Regions from separate parts of the Gracilibacillus sp. Marseille-QA3620 genome, predicted to be linked through region 2. Evidence: riboswitches for the same ligand, from Rfam matches in the RefSeq annotation. Region 2 holds a riboswitch; each other region holds the start of a gene.

Region 1 (4,217 bases), 1.2 Mb from region 2:
ACTGAAGATTCCCATTGGCACAGTTGCCCGGCTCGAGCGGGATGGGAGCAAATACGATGCTCGTGTGCTGTCGGCTGAGGGAAATACTCTATTAGTTTCTTTGGATCAATCCATTGGGGATCTAATTGATGAGGCCTTTATTTCCCATGATCCATGGGAGCTTTTAGAGCAATTGATTGAACGGTTAGATGATATTAAGAAGAGTAAACGGAAGCGCAGCCGAGTCAAGAGGCTGATGAATCCCGATTTTCCGGATAAGAGGACGCGCACTGATAGCAAAACGGCTGTGCAGGAGCTGTTTCAGCGTTCGAAATACAATCCGGTAACCTTTGTCTGGGGACCGCCGGGAACAGGGAAGACATATACGCTGGCAAGAACAGCTGCAAATAAATATTTTAAGGATAAGAGAGTATTGGTGCTTTCGCACAGTAACCAAGCAGTAGATGTACTGCTTGGGGAGATGGCTGCCTTCATTAAGAAGGCGGATAAGTTTCGTACTGGCGATCTATTGCGCTACGGAAACCAGGCAGGTGACGGGTTATTGATGCATGGAGACATTCTGCCGTCACAATTGCTTGCTGACCAGGATGCAGGTTTGCTGTCTGATAAAGATCGGATTACCGAGGAGAAGCGTCTCTTGAAGAAGGATCTCTCCCAATCGTTCAGTGTCAGGGACTCACAACAGCTTCTAGAGCTTGAACAGAAGCTTGGGCGTATTCTTGACAGAATTCGTAAGCAGGAGATGAAGCTCGTCAAGGAGGCTTCCATTATCGGAACAACGCTTGCAAAGGCGGCCAATGATCCTGTCATATTTGAGCAGGAATATGACCTTGTCATTGTAGATGAGGCGAGCATGGCGTTTATCCCGCAGATTGCCTTTGCCGTAAGTATGGCAAAAAGAGCGATTGTTTGCGGAGATTTCAAACAGCTGCCGCCGATTGCAGCATCAAGGGGGCAGCTTGTTGATACATGGCTGCGGGAGGATATATTCCACCGTGCTGGTGTCGCTGATATTGCGAGCGGCGGCGTATTGCATCCACATCTATTCCTCTTGAAGGAACAAAGAAGGATGCATCCGGATATATCTGCTTTTACGAATCAATATTTATATAATTCCCTTGTCGGAGATCATCCAAGCGTGCAGAAGAGCCGGGAAGAGATTGTGGCCCGGGCGCCGTTCGAACAAGCGGCTTCCATTCTGTTAGATGCGAGCTTTACTGGTGAGCATTGTTTTAGCGGGGGCACCTCAGGGTCAAGGATGAATATCATGCATGCCCTGCTTTCTCTGCAGCTGCTTCATGAAGCCTACCAGGGCGGAAGCAAATCAATCGGGTATGTGACACCATACAGGGCTCAAGCCATCTTGATGGAGAAGCTTCTTCAAGACTTTTATCCGGAGCAGTATGGGGCAGGTGCGTTTATGGCCGCAACTGTGCATCGTTTCCAGGGGAGCGAGAGGGAACTGATGATCTTTGATACGGTCGACTCGTATCCAGAGAGAAGAGCTGGTATGCTCTTAACGGGTAAAGAGAGTGAGCGTCTATTGAATGTGGCAATCACAAGGACAAAAGGCAAGCTTATTCATGTCAGTGATGTGAATTTCTTGAAGAATACGATTCCGAGATATAAAACCTTGCATCAATTCATTGATTTCCAGCTTCAGCACAATAAGACGGTCGGGATGGACCAAATTGGAAAATGGATCAAGCATCCTCATCCAAAGCTTAAATGGATGTATGCCCGCAAACTAGATGATGTGCTGAATGATGTAAAAGAGGCTCAGAGTCAAATTATTCTATCGCTTCCTAATCGCTGTATTTTATCGAAGGAGCTTGCACAAGCACTGACCACAAGACCAGCTCGTGCGAAATTAGCTCTCTATTCAAAAGAGGAGCATCCTTATTTAGACCCGGATCTTCATATACAGGAGGGACCTCCATTCAGCATGATCTGTATTGATCGCCGTTTCTTATGGCTGGGCATCCCGATTGAAGCGAATAGAAATGTTGATCCGCCTTATGTAGCGGTCAGACTCGACTCGGAGGAAACCATCAACTATATCCTGCAACAATTACCACGTGGTTAGGAAAAATATGTCCTTTGCTATTTTCTTTAGATAGTTATATAATCTTATATACAAGATATAGTTTGTGAATAAAAACACAAATACAAGATATTGATTAAGTGCAGTTAAGGCGCCATTTATGGCTTAATAGGGAATTCGGTTAAAATCCGGAACTGTACCCGCAACTGTGAATGCTGATGAAATAAGTAATCCACTGTGAAGAGACTTCATGGGAAGGGCTTAGAGTAAAGGGAAGCATGAGTCAGGAGACCTGCCTTATCGAGCAATCGTTTTGCCTTTATCGGGAGCAATGAAGGTGGATAGTAGCAGCAAATGAAGAGTATATTCATTTTTATGCAAATCCAATCCCATTGCCTGAAGATAGAGGTGATGGGATTTTTTATTTGGGAGGCGTATTGATATGAGTAAGGTGTGTATAGAAAAAACGTTGGCGGAAACTCAGTCTGTTGAGGAATTATTGAGCTCATTTAATGAAATTGTTCATTTGACGAATCCTGAATTAGTCAATGAGAATGCAAATATGAATGCGTCTACTCCAATGGGGCAGATGGGGAAATTCGCCAGTGAGTCTGCACGCTTTTTTGCGAGAGAAAACCTATTATCTGAGGAAGTAAAAAAGGCAATTGAAGCTAATTTGCTTTATCCGCATGATTTGGATTTTATGCCGACGGGGACAACAACCTGCTGTCAAATTCCTCTTGGACAAATGCTTACGAAGGGATTTGACACCGGTCATGGAAGCATGCGTCCGCCTAAGGATATATCAAGTGCAATGGCGCTGGCCTCTATCATATTGCAAGCAAACCAAAATATGCAGCATGGCGGTCAGTCATTCCCGATGTTTGATGCTGATCTTGCTCCATTTGTCCGTAAAACCTATGAGAAGCATGTAAAGCGCTTAGAAGCCTATCCAAGTGATTGGAGCAAAGAAACGATAGAGCAAATCGCTTGGGAGGAAACGGAGAATACCGTATATCAAGCTTGTGAAGCCTTCGTACATAATTGCAATTCCATGCATTCACGCGGGGGCGGACAGGTGCCGTTTGTGTCTGTGAACTATGGAACAGATACAACGAAAGAAGGGCGGATGCTTATTAAAAATCTTTTGCTGGCAACAAAAGCCGGGCTTGGCAATGGGGAAACACCAATCTTCCCAATTCAAATCTTTAAAGTGAAGGAAGGGGTTAACTTCAATGAGAATGACCCTAACTATGACCTTTACTTATTGGCCCTGGAAACGACTGCTGAACGTTTATTCCCGAATTTCAGCTTCATTGACAGCCCGTTTAATAAGCAATATTATGATGGCACACATGAATCAGAGGTAGCCTATATGGGATGCCGTACAAGGGTGATGGGCAATAGACATGGTGTTGAGAACAGTATTGGGCGTGGCAATCTTTCCTTCACATCCATTAACTTAGTTAAGCTGGCGCTCCTGTCCAATACGCTAGAGGATTTCTATCGTCGACTAGATGACATGTGCGATCTTGCCATAGTTCAGCTTTATGAGCGTTATCTATACCAAGCTGCGAAACAAGTGCGTCACTTCCCATTCCTGTATACACAAGGAGTTTGGAAAGGAGCAGAAGAATTAAACGAGGATGATCAGCTTAAGGAAATCCTGAAACAAGGTTCACTCGCGTTCGGATTCATCGGGCTTGCAGAATGTGTGAAAGCCTTGACTGGTTTCCATCATGGTGAAAGTGAAGAATCCTACGAGCTTGCCCTTGATATTATCCGCTTCATGAGGGAGAAGGCGGATAAGGCAGCAGAGACCTATGATTTGAATTATTCCTTAATTGCAACGCCAGCAGAGGGACTTAGCGGAAAATTCGTGAAGAAAGACCGTCTTGAATTCGGCAGTATAAAAGATATTACAGACCGTGAATATTACACAAATTCATTCCATATTCCAGTCCATTTTCCAATCAAGTCACTCGATAAGATCCGTAAGGAAGCGCCATTCCATGCTTACTGTAATGGCGGACATATCACCTATGTGGAAATTGACGGGGACCCTAAGAATAATTTGAAGGCACTCGACCAAATTATTCGTGCGATGGCTCATTACAAAATCGGTTATGGTTCTATTAACCATCCAGTTGACCGTTGCTTAAAATGCAATTAT
Region 2 (4,217 bases):
GCCCGCAGCCTTCCCCAGGACACAGCCCATGTTCTGGAATATAAATTCATAAATCAAAGGAATAATCCGCCTTTCATCGTCGCAATTGAGAAAAGGTAAGTGACTGGGACAAAATTTTTCCAGTAACTAAATAGCCGAACAATTATAAAGTGCCATTTTAAGCACGATTAATAATAGTTCGGCTTTTTCTATTTCGTTTCGTAAACATTTAATGTATCATTCGTTTTTATGTCCCAGCCATTTTATGCTTTCACATATCCAGGGATGAAAGAGATTTGCGGCTTTCCCGTTACCGGGTGAAGCGAGCTGATCAGCTCTACCCCATATACCGATTTCAGCAATGGTTCATCTAAGAGAAGGCCTGCCTCCCCCTCCGCTACCTTTTGACCGCCCTTCAGTAAAGCAAGCCGATCTGCGTATAGCGAAGCAAGGTTCAAATCATGCAGGATGGCCACAATCGTTAATCCATTCTTAAGCTGCAGCTCCTTCAATAAATCCAGCAGCTCAATCGAATGCTTAATATCAAGATGATTGGTCGGTTCATCCAAAAACAGCAGCTTAGGTGATTGAGCCAATGCCTTTGCAAGCAATACACGCTGCTTTTCCCCTCCGCTTAAATCTTGAAAATATTTATGCTTAAAGGCAAGGCAATTCGTTTTCTCAAGGCATTCTTCCACAATGATATGGTCTTCTTTCTTGTATGTATTAAATAGGCCCCTGCCTTGATACGGATACCGCCCAAGCAGAACAATCTGCTCAACCGTGAAATCCAAACTCACAGTATGCTCCTGACTCAAGACAGCCGTCACCCGAGCCAGCTCCTCAGTGCTATAGTCACGCGCCTTTTTCCCGGCAATCTCAACCTTTCCGCTCACACTAAGATGCCTCGGGTCCAAAATCGCTTTAATGAAGGTGGTTTTTCCACTCCCATTCGGACCTAATAAAGCATAGAATTCACCCTTTTTCACTTGCATAGAAACATCGTTAAGAACCATCTGTTCTTTCCGGTACCCTGCACTTACGCTACATACTTTTAACATGCCATTTTCCTTCTTTTTATTCGTTCTCTTATGAGTAAATAAGTAAACACAGGCGCCCCTATCAAGGCGGTAATCACGCCAATTGGCAATTCCTGCGGGCTGACGATGGTTCTTGCCACCATGTCGGCAAGAACCAAATATCCTCCGCCAATCATCATTGACAGCGGAATGAGGTGTTTATGGTCAGCCCCCGTAACTAAACGGACAAGATGCGGGATGACTAAGCCGACAAAGCCAATCGCACCAGATACTGATACGGCCGCTCCTGTCAGGAGTCCAGCGCTGATCAGGAGAGTCAGCTTTTTCCTTCTCACATTCATCCCTCCATATTGAGCTGCTTCATCACCAAGTGCGAGTGCATTCAACTCCCTGTAATGGAACAAAATCACGGCTGAACCAACTGCAAAGAATGGAAAGAATAGACCAATATGCCCCCAGTTTTTTAAAGCCACACTGCCCATCAGCCAATTCAAGACCTCTCGCATTTGGTCTCCCGATGATAGAGCAATAATGAGCGATATGACCGAGCCAATGAAGGAGTTCAAGATAATGCCTGATAAAATGATTGTTTCATTCGCATATGTCCTGCTCGCCGCTTTCGTGATTCCAAAGACCAGAAACAAAGAGGCGAAACTGAATATAATTGCCACTAGCGGCAATGTATAGGATCCAAGGAAAGCAATTTCTACCTGAAAGAACAAGACAATCACCGCTCCAACCGAGGCCCCTGATGAAACACCAATGGTATAAGGATCAGCCAGCGGGTTTTGCAAAAGTCCTTGGAATGCCGCACCTGCCAGGGCAAGGGCACTACCGACCAATAACGCCAGCAAAATGCGAGGCAAGCGAATATTCCAAATAATCATCTCGATATTTTTCTGACCATCAAAGAATCCTTCATACCCTGTTATATTTTTGAGGAGAATGCCGACAATCTCCCCTACAGACAAATCAGCACTTCCACTCAGAAGACCCCAAATGACCGCGGCCGCCATGAACAAAATGCTGCCCGCGTAAAGGGCAGTCATCTGCACTCCTCCATGTTTTCCTTCTCTACTGCTCATCTTTTCCACTCCATCATTTCCTTGGTGTAAGTTAATTGCCAGACAATAAAAAAACCTCAGCCCAAAGGATGAGCTAAGGATTCACGCATGTGCTCTTGTGAATGCTTTAAGCCTACTTTTCCCTCCGAAAAATAAGTGCTAAAACCATTAAAAGCAGGTCTCCTGGCTTATGGCGGCATTACTCGCCAATTACAGTAGCGGGGGCTGCACCGGAGTCTCACCGGTTTCCCTATTCTCCCTTGAAAAGGGCACTTTTATGGAATAATCAGCTATTTTATTCTTTCTTCATTGTACTGGAACATAGGACAATACGCAATTCTTAATCAGGAAAGTTCAACCCTATCTCTTTTGCAATCAATTCAAAGGATTTTTTCTTTGCCTCGAAGGAATGTGTAATCGTGGTCAACATAATTTCATTGACGTGAAAACGCTCACTAAGCTCGGCCAGATGCCTGCCAATTGTCTGAGGAGAGCCAATAATTATACGGCGCCGATTATAAATAATCCTTTCCCGTTCATAGATGGAAAAGCTCTGATCTAGAATCTCATCCGGATGAGGCGTCCCTTCCCTCATAATCCCCTGAGCCAGCCAAAGCATGGATAGATCAAGCGAGCCAGCCAAATACTCGGCCTCCTCGTCCGTTTGAGCACATACGGCAAAAACCGTGACCATGCCTTCTGGACGTGACAGTGTTTCAGATGCTTGGAATTGATTCAAATAATGCTGCATATTCTCTTCCGCAAATTCGCTGTTAATAAATAACGCAAAATTATACGGAAGACCTTTATAGGCAGCAAGAGCAGCGCTTGATGAACTGGAGCCCAGCATCCAAAGCTCTGGATGCTCCCCAATGACAGGGGTAGCCGTCAATCCATAATACGGATGAGAATCCGGGAGACGGTCATGCAAATACCAGTATAGTTCATCCACTTGATCGGGAAAACGATCCTTGCTCGGAATTGGACGTCCATCCTGCAAAGCCCTCGTCGCCCTCGGCATGCCGCCGGGCGCTCGTCCCACACCAAGGTCTATTCGCCCAGGCGCAAGCCCAGACAGCACCCGGAAATTCTCTGCAACCTTATAAGCGCTGTAATGCGGAAGCATTACACCGCCTGTTCCAACTCGAATACGCTTTGTCTGTGCAGCTATCCATGCAGCTAAGATCTCAGGAGAGGAGCCTGCAAGCCCCAGGCTGTCATGGTGCTCCGAAACCCAAAAGCGGGAATAGCCTAATTCATCAGCAAGTCTTGCCAGCTCTACTGTATTGCTTAATGCCTTTTCTGTCGGTTCTCCAGCTGCCCGTGGTGATTGATCCAAAACACTGAGCTTTAACATCGGTATAGATAGCCTCCCTTAAGGATTGTTCTTCACCCTGTTCACTTCGACACTTTTCTCATGGCATAGTACATTTTACAATTCCAATAAAAGAAATAGGAGCGAAATCCCCCTTGTTTTAATAATTTATGAACATGTGCTTTGACATCCTTCTGCTTGGCCACTTTTCCATCAGCAAGATAAATGCCCACCAATCCTTGATTCACCATCTTATGAAAATGTTCATCCGGGATCATTTCGATGTCCCGATTGGCCTGTTCTAAAAAAAAGCATAAACGTTCTATCATCTTCTGCTCAGATTCATAATAAAAACAGAAGTTCAAATCATTACCGACCCGGTCTTCTTCTTGGTCAATGAAATAATCGAGCATGATATGAAGTCCTTGTACATAGGGAAAATAAGCATTCCTGACATTCTTCGCGAGACCATCTCGAAATGATGCACGCGCCCCATAGGAGACAAGGCAGAAAATTCCGAGCGTTGAGCCGGCACAAGCGCTGAATTCATACCAGGTCATCCCTTCAGGCAAATGATGTTTATTGTCTTCGAACCAGGCTTGTAGTCTATGTACCCTTTCTTCCCATATAACATGCTTATGTACTTGCAAATCACAATAATACCCGCAAAGTTCGAATAAATACGGCTGAATCTCCTTATAATACGGCAAGGTTTGCATAACCTCCTGGCATGTCTTTACCAGATCGGATAAATATCCGCCGTCATTTTGATCCTCTCGTCGCTCATAATAATTCTTAAGCTCCGCTGTTGGGTTGAGC
Region 3 (4,217 bases), 370 kb from region 2:
ACCTGCCGATTTTCCCGACGACAACCATTGGCAGCTTCCCGCAGTCAAAGGAAGTGAAGGAAACGCGTAAGGCTTGGCGAGATAAGATTATTTCCGATGAATCCTATGAAGCGTTTATTGCACGTGAGACCGAGCGGTGGATTCGCATACAAGAGGATTTAGAACTTGATGTGCTTGTGCACGGAGAGTTTGAACGGACAGATATGATTGAATATTTCGGAGAGAAGCTTGATGGCTTTGCCTTGAGTGAAAAGGCATGGGTGGTCTCTTATGGGTCTCGCTGCGTGAAGCCGCCTATCATTTATGGAGACGTGAAGTGGCTTGAGCCGATGACCTTGAAGGAGACGGCTGCTGCGCAAGCGATGACCGAGAAGCCGGTGAAGGGAATGCTGACTGGTCCTGTGACTATCTTAAACTGGTCCTTTGTCCGAGATGATATCCCGCGCAAGGATGTTGCTAATCAGCTTGCCCTTGCCCTTCGTAAGGAAATCGACTGCCTTGAGCAAGCCGGAATTACTATTATTCAGGTGGACGAACCGGCTTTAAGAGAAGGACTGCCCCTTCGAAGGGCGGATTGGCAGGAATACCTGACATGGGCAATCCCATCCTTCCGCCTTGCAACATCAGGTGTCCAAGATGAAACGCAAATCCATACACATATGTGCTACTGTGATTTCCATGATTTTGTGAAGCCGATTGAAGCGCTCGATGTTGATGTAATCTCCATTGAGACATCAAGAAGCCATGGCGAATTCATTCAATCTTTACAGCATACGCCCTATGAAAAGGGAATCGGATTAGGGGTGTATGATATTCATAGCCCGCGTATTCCATCTACAGAGGAAATGCTTGAAATTATGCAGGATAGCCTCGAGGTGCTTGAACTAAGTCAATTCTGGGTTAATCCTGATTGCGGGCTGAAGACAAGGAGGGAGGAGGAAACGGTTGCCTCGCTCCGCCATATGGTCAGTGCTGCCAAGCAATTGAGAAGCTTTATTAAGATGAGACAATATTAACCGATAATAAGGACGCTCCCTGTACTTTTTCGTGTACAGTGGGTGTCTTTTTTCTTGGGTAGGAAAAATTAATTCCTTGTAATAGGGACCGATATTCGATATGATAGAAACACCATATATGGTCGATTATTTAACGATGAAATCAATATATAGTATTAGCTAGGGAATAAGATGCGTATAGACGCTTAATAGGGAAATCGATGAGAGTTCGATACTGCCCCCGCAACTGTAAGTGCTGACGAACTAAACATAGTCCACTGTATCGGGTTGTCTCCTTTTGGAGGTGATGATACGGGAAGGGTTTGGTGAGGGTGACGCACAAGTCAGGAGACCTGTCTTATTTTTTGAATTTCAATTTTCTCCGGGGAGTGAGGAAGGAAATGATGGCATTTGAGGGCTCATATTCGATATATGTGCTGTTCCTTGTTATCTTTTCACCCGCTCTACTCATAGAGCGGGTTATTTTTTTGCCTTCGGAGATAATTTCATAGATAAAGGGAGATGGATGCATTGATTATGGAACGGTTAAGGAAGACGGAAAGATTGATTGAAGAGACCGCCCAGGAGTATAAGCTGAATATCGATGAGCTGATGGAGATGATGGCCCGCGGCAAGGAGTCTGAGGCAATTGAGACAGCTCTTCATTATGCGCTCAATAAGATTGCGATGGATGCACCTGACTGGACGTTCCTCGCAGCCCGGCTTTATTTGCAAAAGCTGTATGCGGAGGCAGCGGAGAACCGCGGGTATAAGGAGGACCTTAAATACGGCTCCTTCTCTGAGTTGGTTCAGACGCTTGTCGAGAAGGGCATTTATTCAGCGGAGCTTACTCAGGCCTATTCGAGAAGTGAATTGGACGAGGCAGCAGCGGAAATCATGCCTGAAAGGGATTATATCTTCAACTACATAGGCTTGTTCTTGCTTGCGGACCGTTATTTAGCAAGAGATCATGAGCGCCGTCTCTATGAATTGCCGCAGGAGCGTTTCTTGGTGATTGCCCTGCAATTGATGAAAAATGAAAAGCCTGACGTTCGAATGAGCCTTGTCAAAGAAGCTTATTGGGCACTCAGTCATTTGTACATGACCGTTGCGACACCAACGCTTGCGAATGCCGGCAAGAGCTTTGGCCAGCTGTCCTCCTGCTTCATTGACACAGTTGAGGATTCTTTAGACGGCATTTATTTGAACAACTGGGATACAGCCCGTCTGTCAAAGGATGGCGGCGGTGTCGGCATCTATTACGGCAAGCTTCGGGCGCTAGGCTCTGATATTAAGAAATTCAAGGGCAACTCCTCCGGGGTCGTGCCATGGATTCGCCTAATCAATGATACGGCGGTCAGTGTCGACCAGCTCGGGCAAAGGCAGGGCGCAATTGCTGTTTACTTGGATGTATTCCATAAAGACATCATGAATGGGTTCCTTGATTTGAAAACGAATAATGGGGATGAGCGCCGCAAAGCTCATGACATATTCACAGGGGTATGTATTCCCGATTTATTCATGGAGCAGCTTGAAAAGGTGGACGAGAACGGGCGCAGCATCGGGGAATGGCACACATTCTGCCCGCATGAGGTAAAGAGCATCATGGGCTGGAAGGACGAGAACGGCAATCTGCTTGGCCTTGAGGACTTCTATGATGAGAACGATGAGAAATACTTTACGGAGAAGTATATGGAAGCCGTTAATCATCCGCTCCTTCCGCGCAGAACGTATCGTGCAATGGATATTATGGCACGCGTGATGATCTCCCAGCTGGAGACAGGCACACCGTATATTTTCTACCGTGATGAAGTTAATCGCCAGAATCCGAACAAGCATGTGAACGGGAAAGGCCGTACATCTATTTATTGCAGCAATCTATGTACAGAAATTGCGCAAAATATGTCGGCAACAATGATTGTGAAGGAATATGAGGATGAGGAAGGGAATTTGGTCATCGTCCGTAAGCCTGGTGATTTCGTTGTTTGTAATCTATCCTCTATCAACCTGGCAAAGGCGGTTCCAGCCAATGTACTGGAGCGCTTGATTCGTATTCAGGTCCGGATGCTGGATAATGTCATTGACTTGAATACTATCAGTGTCGGACAGGCAGAGAAAACGAATAAGAAGTACCGGGCGATAGGGCTTGGTACATTCGGGTGGCATCATCTATTAGCCTTAGAGGGCATTTATTGGGAATCAGAGGAGGCTGTCGACTTTGCTGACCGTCTGTATGAGGATATTGCGTATTACACCATTCAATCCTCTATGGAACTAGCGGAGGAGAAGGGAGCATACAGTAGGTTCAGCGGTTCGGAATGGGAGACCGGCCGTTATTTCGAACGAAAAGGATATGCGACACAGCGCTGGAGTGAGCTTCAGGCAGACATCCGAGATAAAGGAATGCGCAATGGCTGGCTCATGGCGGTAGCTCCAAACTCCTCAACAGCCAAAATCGGCGGGTCAACAGATGGAATCGACCCAATCTATGCGGTTGAGTATGCAGAGGAGAAGAAGAACTTTAAATTCAAGGTGACAGCTCCTGATATTAATCACCGAACCTATGAGTATTACAAGAAGAGCAGACATCAATTAAGCCAGGTGTGGAGCATCAGGCAGAATGCCGCTCGCGGGCGTCATATCGACCAGGGCATCAGCTTTAACCTGTATGTGAAGCATGATATTAAGGCGAAGGAGCTATTGAACCTCCATCTGGAGGCTTGGAAGAACGGCTTGAAAACCACTTATTATGTAAGAAGCACGTCACAGGCAGAAATAGAAGAATGTGAATCCTGCCATAGCTAAAAGGAGAGAGACTGATGGTGAACGAAACGCTGAATAAAATTAAACTATTAAACCCGGAATATCCGAATAAATCAACTGGCATCATTAATGGAAAAACATCCGGTCTATTGAACTGGAATGATATTGCCTATCCGCAAATGTATGACCTGTATCAAACCCTGCTCTCTAACTTCTGGAAGGCACAGGAGATTAATATGCAGGATGATATTAAGCAATGGGATTCCTTGAGTGAGACGGAGAAGGATGTGTTTCTCCGTATTAATACCCAGTTGGCTTCCCTTGACAGCTTGCAGACACCGACGATGAGTCAGGTCATGGACTATGTCACAGACTCGAGCTTCAAGGCTATCTTCGCGGTCATTTCCCAGCAGGAGGCGGTTCATAATGAATCGTACTCCTATATCCTCAGCTCGCTTG

What was found. Region 2 has a riboswitch for cobalamin ahead of ACY8DX_RS17395 (FecCD family ABC transporter permease). Riboswitches for the same ligand answer to the same signal wherever they lie in the genome.
Region 1: linked by a shared signal. The riboswitch ahead of ACY8DX_RS11510 (anaerobic ribonucleoside triphosphate reductase) and the one ahead of ACY8DX_RS17395 (FecCD family ABC transporter permease) in region 2 are both predicted to bind cobalamin.
Region 3: linked by a shared signal. The riboswitch ahead of ACY8DX_RS19340 (ribonucleoside-diphosphate reductase subunit alpha) and the one ahead of ACY8DX_RS17395 (FecCD family ABC transporter permease) in region 2 are both predicted to bind cobalamin.

Annotation. Positions count from the first base shown of each region.
Region 1 is NZ_CM143102.1:2,274,187-2,278,403, reverse strand. Features, by position in the region: gene ACY8DX_RS11515 (DEAD/DEAH box helicase) at 1-2,086, shown strand, start outside; cobalamin riboswitch at 2,178-2,358, shown strand; gene ACY8DX_RS11510 (anaerobic ribonucleoside triphosphate reductase) at 2,487-4,217, shown strand, end outside.
Region 2 is NZ_CM143102.1:3,465,958-3,470,174, forward strand. Features, by position in the region: gene mnmM (tRNA 5-(aminomethyl)-2-thiouridylate-methyltransferase MnmM) at 1-99, shown strand, start outside; gene ACY8DX_RS17390 (ABC transporter ATP-binding protein) at 243-1,040, opposite strand; gene ACY8DX_RS17395 (FecCD family ABC transporter permease) at 1,034-2,104, opposite strand; cobalamin riboswitch at 2,240-2,375, opposite strand; gene ACY8DX_RS17400 (LLM class flavin-dependent oxidoreductase) at 2,424-3,440, opposite strand; gene ACY8DX_RS17405 (tetraprenyl-beta-curcumene synthase family protein) at 3,482-4,217, opposite strand, start outside.
Region 3 is NZ_CM143102.1:3,838,321-3,842,537, reverse strand. Features, by position in the region: gene metE (5-methyltetrahydropteroyltriglutamate--homocysteine S-methyltransferase) at 1-1,016, shown strand, start outside; cobalamin riboswitch at 1,169-1,370, shown strand; gene ACY8DX_RS19340 (ribonucleoside-diphosphate reductase subunit alpha) at 1,608-3,800, shown strand; gene ACY8DX_RS19335 (ribonucleotide-diphosphate reductase subunit beta) at 3,815-4,217, shown strand, end outside.